Regions from separate parts of the Paenibacillus sp. N22P23 genome, predicted to be linked through region 3. Evidence: riboswitches for the same ligand, from Rfam matches in the RefSeq annotation. Region 3 holds a riboswitch; each other region holds the start of a gene.
What was found. Region 3 has a riboswitch for cobalamin ahead of AC506A_RS03155 (ABC transporter substrate-binding protein). Riboswitches for the same ligand answer to the same signal wherever they lie in the genome.

Region 1 (6,098 bases), on a different contig from region 3:
TCGTCTTCGGCGGTTATGATCGTTGTCATAATGAACAAGCGGTGATTGAGCAGAAGAATTACCGGAAGGATGCGGACCCGCTGTACAGCTCGTCGTCGATATTTTGCGCGAAGGGTCACGGGTATACGGTCGCTTGGGATGAGGCAGAAGCGAAGATGCATTTATTATAAGGTTGTTTGAACTTGATTAGGGGAGGGACCTCAAAGTGGCAAAAGCATTAACCAAATCGATTCCGGTGGGCGCTACCGTTTTTCCGATTATATTTGCGATAAGTATCGTTCACTTGCTGAATGACACGATGCAATCGACTGTAACGGCGCTGTTTCCAATCTTGCGCGACTCGCTGCATTTAAGCTATAAACAGATCGGGTTTATCGCCTTCGCAATGAACATTACGGCCGCGGTCATTCAGCCGATGGTCGGTATGTATGCGGACCGTCGGCCAAGGCCTTTTATATTGCCACTAGGAGTGTGCTTTACGCTGGTCGGCGTTGTAGCGCTCGCGTTAGCACCCGAGTATGCGTATATCGTGATCGCCGTTATGATGATCGGCATCGGGTCGGCTATCTTTCATCCCGAATCTTCGCGAGTAGCCTATATGGCTGCAGGTAGTCAAAGAGGGCTGGCACAGTCGATATTCCAAGTTGGCGGCAATATTGGCGGTGCGCTCGGACCGATTATGAGTGCTGCGATCTTCGTGCCGCTCGGGCAAATCAGCGTCCTATGGTTCTCCATTGCGGCGATCGCAGCCATTCTGATTCAGACCTACGTCGCACGTTGGTATCGGGATTATGGACTGCAAATACGTTCCGCAGGAGCCAAGAAGAAAGCAGCATCGAGCGTTAAGAACGGTTCTGCTGCTGCGAGAATCGGATTATCGCAGAAACAAATTACCTGGGCCATCGTTATTCTTGTTTTCTTAGTGGTATCGAAGCATATTTATATGTCCAGCTTAAGCAGCTATTATAGTTTTTATTTAATGGATTCGTTCGGGGTTTCCGTGCAGCATGCGCAGTTATTTCTGTTTGCGTTTCTGGCGGCAGCCGCGGCAGGCACATTCTTTGGCGGACCGCTTGCCGACCGCTACGGCCGGAAAAACATCATTTGGTTCTCGATTCTCGGTACCGCGCCGTTCTCGCTTCTGCTGCCGTATTGCGACTTATTTTGGACATGCGTAATGTGTATCTGTGCGGGGTTCGTACTGTCATCGGCGTTCTCCATCATTGTCGTGTTTGCGCAGGAGCTGCTGCCCGGCAAAGTGGGCCTCGTATCAGGGTTGTTCTTCGGGCTTGCATTTGGTATCGGCGGCTTGGGCTCGGCTGTTCTGGGCTGGATCGCCGATGCGACGAGCATTGAATATATGATGAAGCTATGCGCGTACTTGCCGCTGCTCGGCATTCTCGCCATATTCCTGCCGAAGGATGAGAAGCTGCATGCCTGATGACCATCTCGTCATGTAGGGATCAATAACTGTAACAAAGGGCGCCAATTGTGGCGTCCCTTTTGCTATTTTCGTAAAGTAGTGCTACATATTAAGAGATACTTTCGTCCATACTCGTTCCCTTAATGGTGACATAGAAAGCAGGTCTACAGTGAATGGCAGAACATAACCGACAGCAGTTTCGCTTCAGCGAAGCACCAATTTGGGATTTGCAGCGCAATTATTACGAAGAAGAAGGCATGAAGGCTTGGAACAATGACCAAGTCCCGCAATATATATCGAGTAATCCGATGATGGCTACCTCTTATGCGGAGATGATTTTCGGATTTCTTCAAGATCGGGCGGGTACGGGGGATCTTGCTGAACCGGTGACAATTATTGAATTGGGTGCGGGTGCAGGGCGCCTTGCGTTTCACACCCTGCATAAACTGTGCGAGCTGCGCGATTATGCCGGTATCGAGCTGCCGCCGTTCCGATATGTGATGACCGACCTGGCAGCCAAGAACGTAGTGGCTTGGCAGAATCATCCCGCCATGCAGCCGTTCATTCAGGAGGGACTGCTTGATTTTGCAAGGTTTGATGCTGTAGCCGATACAGAAGTGCACTTGGCCGTAGCGCAAACTACGATACGTCCGGGTGATTTGAAGCAGCCGCTGCTGATCGTCGCCAATTATTTCTTTGATGTGATCCCGCAAGAGTTGATTTATGTTAGTGATGGAGAAGTCTATGAGTGCGATATCAGTGTCGAGTTTCCGGATAATCTCAAGGAGCTTACGACATCAGAAACCATCAAACATATGAAGCTGAATTACGTGAATCGCTTGGCGCCTGCATACAAAGAAGCAACCTACCCCTATCATGATCTGATCACGATGTATGTGCAGGAGCTAGATGATTCTTATATCCTGTTTCCGGTAGCCGGGCTGACCTTATTGGATCGGCTTCAGCAGCTGTCACAGGCAGGGTTTCTGTTGATCACGGCGGATAAAGGCGACCATCGGCTGGAGCACTGGAACCTTGCCGAGCCGCCGGAGTTCTTTCATCATGGCAGCTTCTCGCTAAATGCAAACTATCATGCGATTCAACATGTGTTGGAGCAAAGAGGTGCACTGTCGCTCTTTACGAAGGAGCATCATTATAACGCGATTAATGTCGGCTGTATTCTCATGCTGGAATCACCGATGCGTTATGCCAATACAAGGCTGGCTTTTCGGCGGTTTGTAGAACGCTTTGGGCCGGATGAGTTCTTCAGTATGAAGGAGTGGGTCGACCAGCATATTGGCACGATGGGGCTGCAGCAAATATTGGCCTTCTGGCGGCTGGGTGGGTATGATGCGGAGTTCTTTATCCAATGCACGAAACAAATTTCAGCTCTGCTGCCCGAGGCTGGCGAAGAAGAATTACTGGATATTCAAAATGGCATACACATCATGTGGTCATCGTTCTATGTGATGGAGCAGCGTTATGACTTGGCGCTGGACGCAGGTTTGCTGCTATTCGAGATGGAGTTCTACGATGACGCGAAGGCGTTCTTGAGCTTATCGATTGAAACCGATGAAGATGAGTCCGTTCCGACTGTCTTATTCTGTCTGGCGATATGCAGCTATGAGCAGGGAGATAAGGAAGCGGCGATGGCATACTTGCGTGAGGCACTGGTTCAAGAGCCTGAGCATGAGGATGCCTTGGCACTTCTGCAGGCGCTGACAGCAGAAGAGTAGAATAAGTATGGATAGAAGAAGGGCGCTCCTTGCGGGCGCCCTTTTGTTTTTGCCATAGCGGCAATGGATAGACAAAACCATCGTTCTTCTATAGTATGAATAGCAATTGAATAGAACTAGTCAAGGTGCACGCTTAGTCGATAAGCGCTGCTTAATAGGGAAGTTCGGTGAAAATCCGGCGCGGTCCCGCCACTGTAAATGAAGAGCTGATCTAGGATTTGCCACTGGCCCATAAGCCGGGAAGGCATAGAGAAGCGTTGACGCATAGCCAGGAGACCTGCCTTGATTTGATTTCACAGACTCTACGGATGATGGAGGCGGTGCTTTTTTGTTGTCTTTGCTTGTAGTTGACGACGCTGGCTGCCTTTGATTCTTAATGAATCAAGGGCTTTTTTTTGTTTATCCAAACCACGAAGGAGGCAGTTATGAACAAGTATGCCAAGCTAGTGTCCCTCTTGATCGTTCTGTGCCTGGGCACTGCGATTATAGGTTCCATCGGTGTGTCCGCAGCATCATCAGCAGCATCCATCAAAGATGTGGACAGTGCCGTCAAGGAAACGGCCGAATACATGCTGACCACGGTAAAAGAACCACAATTCGGCTCTGTTGGCGGTGAGTGGGCCATTATCGGACTTGCGCGTTCCGGCTACAGTGTACCGCAAAGCTATTATGATGCTTATTACAGCCGTGTCGAACAAGTTGTCCTTGCGAACAAAGGTAATCTTCACGATAAGAAATATACCGAGTACTCTCGGCTAATTCTGGCATTAAGGGCAATCGGTGCAGATCCTGCGAATGTTGCCGGCTATAATCTGCTCCTGCCTTTGAGCGATTTCGACAAAACGGTTTGGCAAGGGATTAACGGCCCGATCTTTGCACTTCTTGCGCTGGATAGCGGCAATTATGAGGTCCCCTTCAATAAAGCTGCCCGTACACACGCAACCAGAGACATGTATATCGATGACATTCTATTGCGGCAGTTGAAGGATGGGGGCTTCGCGCTTTCCGGAACGGCAGCGGACCCCGACATAACGGGCATGGCGCTGCAGGCGCTTGCCAAGTATCAGAATCGAACGGGCGTAAAGACCGCAACAGAGAAGGCGATTGCGACCCTTTCACGGATTCAAGACAGTGGTGGCGGCTATGCGAGCTTAGGTGTGAAAAACGCAGAGAGCACCGTGCAGGTGCTCATGGCACTGTGTGAGCTCGGAATCCCAATCGACGACAGCCGATTCGTCAAGAACGGTAAAACGGTTCTGGATGATTTGCTGTCTTACTATGCCAAGGGAAAAGGTTTCCGGCACACGGCAGACGGTAGCGGTGTATCGGGCATGTCGACGGAGCAGGCGTTATACGGGCTCGTCAATTACCAGAGAGCGGCAGCAGGGCAGTCGAGCATGTATCGAATGGACGATGTCGTCCCGTTGTTATCCACAAGTCATCAAGCGAGTGTGGGATTGCCGAATAAAAATAAAGCGATTAAAGCCATGCCGGTTATTAACGCTGGCAAAACCTTTTCCGATATCCGTGCACATGTGAATAAGTCTGCGATCGAATCACTTGCATCCAGAGGTATCATCAGCGGAATGAGTGCCAATGGTTTTGCGCCGAATCGAACGATGACGCGGGCAGAATTCGCGGCTATTGTGACCAAGGGTCTCGGTCTCGGGCTTACTCCGAATGCGGCGCAAGTCTTCAACGATGTATCAGCCACGAGCTGGTATGCAGGTGCAGTGGGTACGGCTTACACGTACGGCATTGTGAATGGAACCTCTGCTGCTGCATTTTCACCGAGTCGTACCATCACGAGGCAGGAAGCAGCTGTCATGATCGCAAATGCGGCAAAGCTGTGCGGGTTGGATACATCGATGGTTAACAGCGAAGTTCGAGATATGCTTGCACAATTCGGTGATTACACCTTAACCGCGCCGTGGTCAAGAACGGCGCTTGCTTTCTGCTATAGGGAGAACATTTTATCGCAGGAGATGCTGACGATTGCTCCGACTACATTTGTCACGCGCGCCGAGATTGCGGAGATGCTCTACCGCATGCTGCGATCGGCAAAACTAGTGTAAAGAGGCGTAAAGATGAACATGAAACAAACCCGAACGAAACTTGTTGCGGCGGCAATTGTTGCAATCGTCCTTATTATCGCTTTCTATAGCAGCGGGCCTTCTTCGGCCACGAAGAGTGAGCGTAATGCCGTTGAAAAAGCGACGGAAACGGCGGATCAAGCAGTGCTTCCACCAGCGGCAGCACCTTCATCTGAATCTGAATCGGAGCCTGAACCAACAACGGATGAGAAATCTCCCACAATCGTCAAGGAAACCGCCGAAGAATCTGATGATGAACCGGCTACCTCAAGTGAGGGAGTGAAAGCCTCGTCTAAGCCCGAACAATCGGTGAAGCCTAAGCCAAGCACATCCTCATCGTCATCCCAGACGAAGCCATTACCACCGGCAAAGGGGGCAACCAAACCTCCTTCAATGGACGCGAAGGCTCCTGTAATCAAGCCGGATGCAGGGAAGGATCAGTATCTTACCGATCCCGTGCCGGAAGGCAAGCCAGCTCCCATTGATCCACAGAAAGCTGAAGTTTCCGATAGGGTGATGACGGCGTATCTCTCCGTGAGCTGTGCAACGATTCTGGATCATATGGATCAATTGGATGCCGAGAAAGTCGAGCTCGTACCTAAGGATGGCGTGATCTTCAAGTCACAGGAAGTGACGTTCTATGAAGGTGAATCCGTGTTTAACGTGCTGCAGCGTGAAATGAAAAAGAACAAAATTCCGATGGAGTTCGAGAATACGCCTATGTACAACTCCGCCTATATTGAAGGGATCAATAACCTCTATGAATTTGACTGCGGGGAGTTATCCGGGTGGATGTACAACGTAAATGGATGGTTTCCGAACTACGGTGCAAGCCGGTATCAGCTG
Region 2 (6,098 bases), 320 kb from region 3:
CGATCATAAATATGCATAAAAATCCACGATATAACAGGAATATTCAACGATGGATCACGTGATTGAGGAAGGTGGAAGGGACATGAAAGCAAGATATGTACTCCTAACAGGGATGATGTTCGTAACAGTTCTTTCATTAACGGGATGTGTGCCTGGAGACGGGACGAATAATGTGGCTCATCCTGCAGGTTTCTTCTGGGGAATCTGGCACGGATGGATCGCACCGATTTCGCTCATTATTGGCATCTTTAAACCCCATATTAGAGTTTATGAAGCTCTTAATTCAGGCTGGTGGTACGACGCAGGCTTCTATATCGCAGTCATCTGTGGTTTTGGCGGCGTTTCTTTCCGTAGACGGAAGAAAGTCAAACAGGATTAACGTGATGTGAAATAGGGGATAGTTGGTATACCCGACTACCCCCTTATTTGCTATGATCAAATTAGGTAATAGATAGAGGAGTGACTTGTAAGTGTCCAGCAGGTAGTTCTAGCTAATTGCTGAGACAAGGGGTGTATATTTATACATCAAACACTACTCGATAGAAATGGTTTACATAACTATAATTATGTATACCGATTGTTGCGAATTGATCGATGGATATTTCACCCAAAATAGGAGGCCTCATGGCATGATGGAAACAAAGCGGTTAATGATAAGAGAATTTATTGCTTCCGACCTGGAAGCTGTTCATGCATATGCATCAGATCCATTGGTTTGTACGCATACCATCTGGGGGCCAAACACAATCGAAGATACGCAGAACTATCTCGATAGCGTCATTGAAACGCAGAAACAACAGCCGCGCTTGGATTTTGAATTTGCCGTTGTTCTTAAAGAAAACGGGGAGTTGATCGGCGGATGTGGCATTCACATTGGAAACGCATTACAAGCTGAACTGGGTTATTGCTTCAATCACGCATTCTGGGGTAAAGGCTATGCGACTGAAGCGGCTGCAGCCTTACTGCAGTTCGGTTTTCGTGAACATGGACTTCATCGCATGTATGCAACGTGTCGCCCGGATAACGTAGGTTCTGCTACCGTGATGCAGCGAATCGGAATGAAATTCGAAGGACATTTGAGGGAACATATGCGGCATAAAGGGAAGTGGCATGACTCTTATCAATACTCGATTCTAGAAGATGAATTTGCGTATGATCGATAGAATCCACGGATCGAGGTGCTCCTGATGATGATGAAAGCAATCGTGTACACATCCTACGGAAAAACAGAAGTTCTATCCCTACAGGAGGTGCCAAAGCCTACTCCTAAGGACAATGAAGTACTTATTCAGGTACATGCGGCGTCCGTTAATTCGTGGGATTGGGATCTGCTTAGAGGAGTTCCGTATCTGGTCCGCCTAGGTGGGCTTCGTGGACCTCGATTCCGTATTCTCGGAGCGGACATTGCAGGTCGAGTTGAAGCAGTTGGCAAAGATGTGAAGCAACTGCGTGCAGGTGATGAGGTGTTCGGCGATATTTCGGGGTGCAGCTGGGGCGGTTTTGCAGAATATGTATGTGCCAGAGAGTCTGCGTTATCGCTTAAGCCCAGAGGCATGACATTCGAGGAAGCTGCAGCCATACCGCAAGCAGCTGTTCTTGCTTTACAAGGTCTTCGAATAAAAGGCGAGCTGCAGAAAGGGCACAAGATACTCATTAACGGTGCTGGTGGAGGTGTGGGGACATTTGCGCTTCAGATTGCCAAGTCATGCGGAGCTGAGGTTACGGCTGTAGACCATGGCAGTAAATTGGATCTCTTACGATCGCTAGGCGCGAACCATGTTATTGATTATACGAAAGAGGATATTACGCATAATGGTCAATGTTATGATCTGATTCTGGATGTGGCAGGCTTTCGCTCCATGTTTGACTACAAACGAGCCTTATCGCCTACAGGCACTTATGTCATGATTGGCGGTTCAACGGCTCGAATCATCCAGCTTCTGTTTCTCGGTGCCTGGGTTAAACGAACCGGAAGTAAGACGATGAGACTCTTATTGCACAAACCAAGCAGAGATGATCAAGATTTCATCAGGCAGCTCTACAAGTCTGGCACAATCAAACCTGTAATTGATCGGATATACCCCTTAAGCCAAACTGCCGATGCACTGAGGCAACTCGGAGAAGGCAACGCAAAGGGAAAATTGATTATCCAGGTGAGCGGTAGTAAGAAGTAGCCTTGTAGTAGAATGCATATCGACTTCACTTGGCAGGGCTAGTATAATGGGTTGATTAAATCCTACAGACAGTGGAGTGTAGATACATGGAAATCAGAATCGATGATCTAACCGGAGCCCAAATCATTGCGCTAATAAAGGAACATGTTCAAAGTATGGCCGAGCAATCTCCTGAGGAAAGCATGCATGCACTTAATCTTGATGGGCTAAAACAACCTGATATTACGTTCTGGAGCGCTTGGGAAGAGGATGAATTACTAGGTTGCGGAGCCATCAAGGAATTGGATGCGGGACACGGAGAAATCAAATCGATGCGAACCTCGATGCAGCATTTAAGAAAAGGGGTTGCGAAGCGACTTCTTGAACATATGATCGAAGAAGCCAAGAAACGAGGGTATACTCGGCTAAGCTTGGAGACGGGATCGATGGAATCGTTCAAGCCTGCCATGAAGCTATATGCCAGTCTGGGCTTCGAAGAGTGTGAGCCATTCGCGGATTATATTTTAGACCCGTACAGTGTTTTTATGACGAAAACATTATAAATTTCATAGACAAGGTTATCGATTGCCGTTATGATGGACAAGAAAATTGAATACATACGATCCGTAAAAGGTGCAGTTTGTTGCCTAACAAACTTGCTTAAAAGGGAAGTCCGGTTAAAAGCCGGCGCGGTCCCGCCACTGTAATTGAGGAGTGACTCCACACGGTGCCACTGGTTCTTATCGAACCGGGAAGGCTGGAGAAGCGATGATTCATGAGCCAGGAGACCTGCCTTTACGCGAATGTTTCTTAATTCTTCGGGGGGTGGGAATTGGAAATGATCATGAACGCGCATAATCTCGTAATGGAGCTTTATTGCTTATATTGCTATGCGTGATTTCAGTATCTGTTTGAGCCGCCCTGTTTTGGGGCGGCTTTTTTTGTTGATTGGCGAAGCTATGCATACCGTGTGCAGAATCTAGTAATGAAGTGGAGAAGAGGATGGATATGCGATCTCATGTAGTTCATTATTCAAGTAAGTTGAAAGGTAAGCGCTGGCTGGCTTTCATGCTTGCGGCAGTATTGTTTATTTCTGTAATTGGTCCTTCATTTACCGTTTATGCGGAAGATGTGGAAGTGACTCCCGACCCGCTGCTTGAGCAGGTAGAGGCGGCGATCGATGGCACCGTTCAATCTGTGCTTGGCGCATCCAGTTTAGGAGACTGGCAGGCAGCTGGTCTTGCGGCGGCAGGCGAAACTGTTCCAAGCAACTATGTATCCGCACTTTATAAGAAACTTGTTGCCGGTAAAGGTGCATTATCATCCATAACGGACTATGAGAGAACGGTGATTGGATTAACCGCAGCTCACCAGGATGCGACGAAGTTCGCGGGTTATAATTTGGTTGAGCGTATCTACAATTATCCGACTACTCCAGCATTGAACGGATTGATATTTGCACTTATCGCATTGGACAGCGGCGATTATTCCATCCCAGATCAAGCTGTGTGGACGAGAGAGAAGCTAGTCGCGGAAGTGCTGAAGAAGCAGAAGTCGGACGGCGGATTCAGCTTCGGTGGCGCAACCAGTGATCCGGATATGACGGGTATGACGCTCACGGCGTTGGCTCCTTATGTCGATCAAGCGGCGGTTCAGACGGTCATTGCCGCTTCTGTCACGTGGTTATCAAGCAGCCAACTTGATAACGGAGGCTACAAATCCTACGGCGTGGATAATAGCGAAAGCGTCTCGCAAACCATTATTGCACTCACGTCACTGGGTATAGATCCGACGGAGGCTCGTTTTACCAAGAATGGTATCCATCTCATCGACCGTTTGTTGTCATTCAGGAAGGCGGACGGGACATTCTCGCATACGCCGACGGGTCAATCGAACGGCATGGCGACGGAGCAGGCGCTGCAAGCGCTTGTGGCCTTCGAGAAGTTTAAGAAAGACGGTGGGAAACTTTACGATTTCGGTGCCCGCGTGCCGTATGGATGGGCAAGTGACTGGCTGCTTGGAGACGGCAATTGGATGGGTATCTCCGAATGGCAGGTTGTAGCTCTAGCCCGTGAAGGCCGCAAAGTTCCAGACAGCTATTTGACTACGAAGTTGCCGGAAACCATATCTTTTATGAATCAATATCCGGAATATGCGTATGTGACCGATTATGAGCGAATCACGATCGCCTTATCCTCACTCTATGAAGATGCAACGGATTACGCAGGTATCAATTTCGTAGAGAATATCTATAACAGCGAAGTTATGGAAGCACAAGGCTTAAACGGGCTGGACTTCGCGTTAATTGCTCTAGATTCGGGAGCTTACAAAACGCCGGATGAAGCGATATGGAATCGGGAGAAGCTCATTGCCGCCATATTAACCAGGCAGCATGAGGACGGAGGCTTTGCTTTAGATACAGGTGACAGCGATCCCGATATGACCGCAATGTCATTAACGGCGCTGGCGCCTTACATGGATCGAACCGATGTGCAGACTGCCGGGCAGAAAGCGGTCCAATGGTTGTCCAGTAATCAGGATGCGAATAGCGGCGGCTATCCATCCGACTATTTTGGCACCATCGTTGATTCAAGTGAGAGCGTCTCGCAGGCGATTATTGCCCTTACTACTAATGGCATTGATCCGACAAGTGCGCCATTCACGAAGAATGGGATTACGCTCTTGGATAAGTTGTTCACGTTTATGCAGCCTGATGGCGGATTCTTGCATGTTGTGGATCCGAATGCTGCTACAGATGCCATGGCGACTGAACAAGCGCTGCAAGCCCTAGCGGCTTATGAGATGTTTGTCGGCGGCAAGGGGCAGCTCTATCAAATCGTGAAGCCCACAAGCTTATTGGTTGAAGGACCTGCGGGTCCAATTGCGGCAGGTGTGGTTGATGAAGGTAACGTATTGGAATCATTGACCTCTCTTCTCCAGCAGAATCAAGTACCTGTAGAAGTTACCGACTCTTCGTATGGCAAGTACGTAAGTTCCATTAATGGAATTGCTGCCAGCGGCAATAACGGCTGGATGTTCGACGTTTACCGTGATGGGAATTGGAGTTTCCCGGCAGTCGGGATGGATGGCTACACCTTGCAGAAGGGCGACAAAGTTGCGGTCTATTATGCGGGTGCTGACACGGCACTTGTGAAGTCGGTGAAGTTGTCGCCAGCAACACCGGAAGCAGGAAAAGCCTTCAACGTTGCGGTCATGCAGACGGGATCGTTCTGGAACGGTACCGAAAGTGAAGTGCGAACTTCTGCTGCCGCTGGAGTACAAGTAACCATAGGTGGCAGAACCGTCACAACGAATGCGAGCGGAGAAGCTGCGTTTAATCAAGGCATAGATGCAGCAGGCCGCTATACGCTTGAAGTGACCGGTTACCGTGCGGACAGTGCGCCAAGTCTTGTACGACACACGCAGCCTCTGACCATTGTTGTGCAATCGCCTACTCCTCCGGATGGCGGAGATGGAGAAAACCCGCCTCCTACAACACAATATGCAACCCTGTCCGTTACCGGTGATACACAGAAGGGAACGATCTTAGGAAGCACGCAAGTTGCTTTGCAAACAGGCGATACCGCCTATACCGTATTAGAACGCGCGCTGCCAGGCAAAATCCGCTCGATCGGAGCAGGCTCTACTTTATATGTGCAGGGGATTGATGGCCTAGGTGAGTTTGACCGTGGTAAAGAGAGCGGGTGGATGTACTCGGTTAATGGCGTCTTTCCGAATTACAGCGCAGGACTCTACGTCCTGAAGCCAAATGACGTCGTAGCATGGCGATATACACTCAATTTAGGCATCGATTTGGGGCAGAAGCCGGAAGATTGGAACCCTCCGGGAGGCGGTACAGGTCCATCTGTTGACAGTCCAGAGATCGTCGATGTACCGATTGATACGAACAAGGATTTCGAACTCGGACTTACGGCGCAGCAGCAA
Region 3 (6,098 bases):
AGTACTTTCGCGCTTGCTGCGCGAAGGTGCTTTTTTTGTTTGTATCATGAGTCGAACAACCCTGCCATATAGTGGAGAGTAGGACAGCTAGTTTGCTTGATTTAGGAGGTTCCATATGCAGCAGCAACGCGGAGACCAAGCACTTGATTTGCGTATACACGGCATGAGCTGTACAGCCTGTGCAACCCGCATCGAACGGGCGGTCGGCAAGCTGGACGGCGTATCCGGTGTATCGGTTCATTATGCGGCCAAATCAGCTTACATCACCTTCTCACCGGAACATACGACGCCGACGTCTATTATAGAGCGAATCGGTCAGCTTGGCTTTCATGCTTTCCTCTACGGGAAGGAAGGAGACGGACCATCTGAGCTGGATTCGCTCAAGGTGCGTGTCTTCGTGGCAGTGTTATTCACGATCCCGCTGTTATGGACGATGGTTCATCATTACGCCTGGCTGGAAGCCATTCCGGTGCCTTTAATTATTCAGGAACCGCTGCTTCAGTTTGTGCTTGCGGCAATCGTGCAGTTCTTTATCGGGATGCCTTTCTACTTCGGAGCTTTCTATGCCCTACGAGAGCGAACGGCGAATATGGATGTGCTCGTAGCGATTGGGACTACGGCTGCATTTGCTTACAGTTATATCTCCATGATGACCGGAGGAGCGTTATATTTTGAAACGTCAGCAGTAGTCATAACCGCTGTGCTGCTAGGTAAGCTGCTGGAAGCCTCCGCATCGGAGCGGGTCATGAAGGAAAGCGACAGCTATGCGTCACTTCAGTCTAATGAAGCGACCATCATCCGAGGCGGCAGCAGGGAGAAGACTTCGCTTGCAAAAGTAAGGATCGGCGATCAGCTAATTGCAGCGATTAATGAACCGCTTCCGACGGATGGCATTATTGTTGAGGGACATTCCACGATGGATGAATCATTCTTAACCGGCGAAAGTGCGCTTGTAGTGCGGTCAGCCGGAGATCAAGTATATGCGGGTACAATCGTTCGCGGTCAAGAGCTGCGAATTCGGGTCACGGCGACAGGGAAGGAGACGATGCTAAGCCGAATTGCAGCGTTGACGCGCCAAGCACAAGCGACGAAGTCCTCAATCGGGAGAAGAGTGGATCGGTTATCGGCTATATTTGTCCCTATCATGATGCTGCTTTCCGTGGCAACTTTAATGCTATGGTTAGTTTGGCTCGAGCCGGGCGATTGGGGAAAGGCTTCACTGCATGCGCTCGCTGTCCTTCTGGCCGCTTGTCCATGTGCGCTTGGTTTGGCGGCGCCGATATCGCTCGTTTTGGCCACCGGAAAGCTTGCCCGGCGCGGCATTGTCATGAAGGAAGCAGGCGCGCTGGAGCGTCTGGCTCAATTGGATACGATCGTACTGGATAAGACCGGCACGTTAACGGAAGGCAAGCCTGCATTAACGGAAGTATCAGCATTGTCCGGCTCACCAAGTGCATTGCTGCGCTTAGCGGCATCTGCAGAGGCAGACTCGCAGCATCCTTTCGCATCAGCCATAAAGGCGGCGGCCAAGCGGGCGGGGCTTGTCATCCCGGAATCGACAGCTTATCTCGCGTTCCCAGGCAAGGGGATTGAAGCTGTAGTCGAGGGCAAGCGGGTCGAAGTAGGAAATGCAGGATTTGCCGCTGAGCGAGACTGGAAGATGAATCGTGTCTTGCTTAGTTTCGTCAATCGTAAAGAAGAACTCGGAGAGACGGTCATCTATGCCGCGATCGACGGTGAGTGTGCCGGCGCGTTTGCCTTCACCGATCAAGTGAAACGCTCCTCGACAGATGCGGTGTCCGCGATGGCAGCCGAAGGGATCCGCGTCTTGCTTGCAACAGGCGATCATCCGTCAGCGGCATTGAACGTAGCCGGAATCACGGGTATCGCACGTGATCACGTTCATGCTTCTATGTTGCCGGAGCACAAGGCTGAGCTCATTCGGAAGCTGCAAGCAGAAGGAGGAGTCATTGCAATGGCTGGTGACGGCTGGAACGATGCTCCTGCACTTGCAGCCGCAGATGTAGGTATCGCGATGGGCGGTGGGACGGAAGCGGCGCTTGATGCCGGACATATGACGCTGCTTCGCTCGCGCCTGACAGGTATATATGAGGCGCTGCAAATAAGCAAACTGACGGTCCGGAATATACGCCAAAATCTTGGTTTTGCGCTGCTTTATAACTCCATTGTGATCCCATTTGCAGCAGTAGGCGGCATAGAGCCTTGGATGGCCGGAACGGCTATGGCGCTCAGCTCTGTATCTGTCGTCTTTAATGCCTTGCGTTTAAACGGTCAAATGAACAGGTTTCTCCGGAAGTGAAGCCGCATGTAGACATCCTATATGGGTGATGGTATATTTACTCAAGCACAATTTCATAGTTTAAGAACAGGTGCTAAGCGTATGCGGTTGTTTCAGTGGGTTGGAACACGCAAGCTTAGCTTAAAAGGGAAGACCGGTGCAATACCGGCACGGACCCGCCACTGTAAGAAGCGTCGATAGGGATGGATGATTTGCACGTCCATCACAATAGTCGACAATGCATCAATGATAAGTCACTGAACGATGATGTCGTTTGGGAAGACGTTGATGACAGAAGCTTCGAGTCAGGATACCTGCCTGTTTCAGAATGAACGCTACCTACGAGGACTTAGGGAGGTGTTAGAGATGGGCAACGTTATTTTGCCCGCTGATGTTCTACGGAACGTAAGCATTTCTGACGCTCAAAGTCGGAAATGCTTTTTTTTTGTGATTACTAGAATAGGGAGAGTATGAATCAAATGAAATTAAAATTAATGTCATTAACTAAGGTTGCATTAACACTAACCATGGCGGTACTGATGCTGATTACAGCTGCTTGCGGTTCAGGCGGTAATAACACAAATCAAGCTGCTGCCAACGAGGGCAACGCCGTCAATACAGCTAATACATCTGATCAAGCAGCGAATAACTCGGCACAACATTCCGTATACCCACTGACGTTGAAGGACGTAACGGGAACAGAGCTTACATTCCAGTCGGCGCCTGCGCGCATCGTTTCATTGCTGCCTAGTGAGACGGAAATCGTCTATGCGATAGATGCGGGGGCTTCTCTGGTCGCAGTCGATAATTACTCCAACTATCCGAAGGAAGCGGAGAGTTTGGCGAAGATCGGTGACATGGACGCGGATATTGAGAAAATCGTATCGCTTAAACCAGACCTTGTGCTCGCCTCATACACCATGGGGAGTGCCGTTGTCGATAAGCTTCGCTCGCTCCAAATCCCGGTATTTGCTACAGATCCAAAGACGTATGATGCGGTCATGGAGAAGGTGAAGCAGATCGGTGAAATTTTGGATAAAAACGATCAAGCAGCAGAGGTTACGGCTCATATGGAGCAAGTTCGCGAACAGGTCATTAATGCCGTTAAAGATGTGCCGAAGCAAAATGTGTATTTGGAATTTGCGCCGGGCTGGACCGTCGGAAAAGGAGAGTTCTTGGATGAGCTCATTACTCTTGCAGGGGGTGTTAATATTGCGAAGGAGCAGGGTTGGTACGAGATTGATCCCGAGTCGGTCGTGAAATCGAATCCGGATCAGATCATCTACGCTTCTATGACGCTCGCTGAAGGTGAGAAAAATCCAATTCTGACCGGAATTGAAACTAGACCTGGCTGGGCAACAATTAATGCCGTTAAGAATGAGCGAGTGTTTGAAGTGGATCAGGATCCATTGACCCGAGTAGGGCCTCGACTTGCTGAAGGGCTGCTGGAGGTAGCGAAGAAGCTGCATCCGGATCTGTTCAAGTAAGATGAGAAAAAAGCTGTATGTTTATGGAGGAGCAGCGATGCTCCTTCTTGCTGTATCTGTCGTCGTCAGTTTGTCTATTGGCTCATCGAGATTGCCTTTATTGCGTGTATGGGGAATTCTGATTCACCAGCTGCCATGGATGGAAGATACGAGTGGTCTCTATGATGCCAGCGATATCGCTATCGTGACACAGCTAAGATTATCCAGAGTCGTATTGGCTATGCTTGTCGGAGCATGTTTGGCACTTGCTGGCTCCGGATTTCAAGGTGTGCTGCGCAATCCGCTTGCCGATCCGTTCACATTAGGTGTCGCAACAGGATGCTCTGTAGGCGCGGCCTTCATGATCGTCTTTGGTTATCAGACGGTAATCGGCTTATGGACTGTCCCAATCGTCGCGTTTACAACAGGAATCATTACACTCCTTATTGTATTTGCGCTCTCGCGTGCAAGGGGCGCAATTAATGTCGAGACGTTAATCTTGTCCGGCGTTATTGTTCAAGCTTTTCTCGGCGCTTTCGTAACGTTCATGGTGTCGATGTCGCAAGGCGTTATTAACGAAGCTTTGTTCTGGCTAATGGGCAGCCTTAGCGCACGAAGCTGGGAGCATGTCCAGTTGATCGTGCCGTTCCTCATCGTCGGACTGCCGGTGATGATTCGTTATGGACAGCATCTCAATTTATTCGTGCTGGGTGAGCGCCATGCCGCGCATCTAGGAGTAAACGTCGAAGGTACGAAGCTGATCGTACTTATCATTTCAACTTTATTGACTGCGGTTGCGGTTTCCATTGCGGGCGTTGTTGGATTCGTTGGCCTGGTTGTGCCTCATCTCCTTCGATTACTGGTCGGTCCTGACTATCGCTTGATTATTCCGCTTTCTGCCGTAGGTGGCGCTATTTATCTCTTATGGGCGGACACGCTCGCCCGGACTGCACTAAGTCCGAAAGAAATATCGCTTGGCGTGGTGACAGCGCTAATCGGAGCGCCATTCTTTGCCTATTTGCTCTACCGGCGTAAAGTGCTGCAGGGAGGGTCTCAGGCATGATCGAAGTAAGACGATTATCCAAAGTGATTGCGGACAAGCCAATATTGCGAGAGATTAGCTTCTCCATGCAGGAAGGTCGGATGTACGGCATTATCGGTCCTAATGGCGTCGGTAAATCAACGCTTCTGCAGCTGCTGACAGGAATGGATCCGCCGACTTCAGGCGAAGTACTGTTAAGGGAGCGGTCTGTTGCAGCATATAAGCGCAAAGATCTGGCCAAATGGGTTGCCGTACTGCAGCAAGGCGGACTTCCGGCGGTTGGTTTTACCGTTCGAGAGGTTGTCACGATGGGACGTTTTCCCTATCAGAACTGGCTAGGCGAGGAACCTTCCGGCAGCGGTGATGTTGTCGATGAGGCACTAGGAGCAATGGGGCTGCTTGAGCTGCAGCATCGACGGATCGATCAGCTTAGCGGAGGCGAGCGCCAGCGTGTTGCCTTGGCAAAAGTAATGGCCCAGGAGCCCGAACTGCTGCTTCTCGACGAGCCGACCACTTATCTGGATATCGGATACCAGGTTCAACTGCTTGATACGGTGAAGAAGTGGCAGCGTGAACGGGGACTGACGGTCATCGCCGTACTGCATGATTTGAATTTGGCCGCTCATTACTGTGATGAGCTGCTCGTTCTGCACGATGGAGGCATTGAGGCTTTTGGACCTCCTTCGACTGTCATTCGTCCTGAGCTCATTCAAACGGTGTTCGGTGCCAGATCCATCGTGATGCCGCATCCGGATACCGGCGTACCGCAGATATTGCTGCAATCCGCGGTGCAGCCAGGTGAATACGTCCGAGGCGAATAAAGATGGTATAGATGGATTCGCGAACAGGAGAGGGAGAGTTAACATGAATGATGAAAACTATTTAATGGGGTTAATAGACAGAATTCAACCGCTCGATGCGGAACAAATAGAAGCAGCAAGGCTGCATTTGGACAATTTGACGAAACCTCCCGGCAGCTTGGGGAAATTGGAGGAGATCGCGAAACAAGTATCCGGCATCACAGGCGAAATTTCGGCTGATTTATCGAAGCGAGCCGTCATCGTGATGGCCGGCGATCACGGTGTTTGCGAAGAGGGAATAAGTGCTTTCCCCGCTGAAGTTACTCCGCAGATGGTAATGAATTTTCTCTCGGGCGGTGCATGTGTGAACGTGCTTGCCAGAGGTGCCGGTGCTGATGTCTACTGCGTGGATATGGGTGTGAATGCGGATTTGGAGCATGCGTCATTGATTAACTGCAAAGTCCGCAAAGGAACCGCGAACATGACCAAGG

Region 1: another riboswitch for cobalamin. It lies ahead of AC506A_RS27705 (S-layer homology domain-containing protein); the one in region 3 lies ahead of AC506A_RS03155 (ABC transporter substrate-binding protein).
Region 2: another riboswitch for cobalamin. It lies ahead of AC506A_RS04650 (S-layer homology domain-containing protein); the one in region 3 lies ahead of AC506A_RS03155 (ABC transporter substrate-binding protein).

What each region holds. Positions count from the first base shown of each region.
Region 1 covers NZ_JBXENT010000011.1:111,351-117,448, forward strand. Annotated here, with positions in the region: gene AC506A_RS27690 (GTP-binding protein) at 1-170, shown strand, start outside; gene AC506A_RS27695 (MFS transporter) at 206-1,441, shown strand; gene AC506A_RS27700 (tetratricopeptide repeat protein) at 1,597-3,159, shown strand; cobalamin riboswitch at 3,266-3,458, shown strand; gene AC506A_RS27705 (S-layer homology domain-containing protein) at 3,585-5,234, shown strand; gene AC506A_RS27710 (DUF4430 domain-containing protein) at 5,247-6,098, shown strand, end outside.
Region 2 covers NZ_JBXENT010000001.1:944,882-950,979, forward strand. Annotated here, with positions in the region: gene AC506A_RS04630 (hypothetical protein) at 83-379, shown strand; gene AC506A_RS04635 (GNAT family N-acetyltransferase) at 630-1,163, shown strand; gene AC506A_RS04640 (NAD(P)-dependent alcohol dehydrogenase) at 1,188-2,174, shown strand; gene AC506A_RS04645 (GNAT family N-acetyltransferase) at 2,261-2,716, shown strand; cobalamin riboswitch at 2,768-2,964, shown strand; gene AC506A_RS04650 (S-layer homology domain-containing protein) at 3,156-6,098, shown strand, end outside.
Region 3 covers NZ_JBXENT010000001.1:627,403-633,500, forward strand. Annotated here, with positions in the region: gene AC506A_RS03150 (heavy metal translocating P-type ATPase) at 116-2,320, shown strand; cobalamin riboswitch at 2,386-2,622, shown strand; gene AC506A_RS03155 (ABC transporter substrate-binding protein) at 2,779-3,786, shown strand; gene AC506A_RS03160 (FecCD family ABC transporter permease) at 3,788-4,828, shown strand; gene AC506A_RS03165 (ABC transporter ATP-binding protein) at 4,825-5,628, shown strand; gene cobT (nicotinate-nucleotide--dimethylbenzimidazole phosphoribosyltransferase) at 5,672-6,098, shown strand, end outside.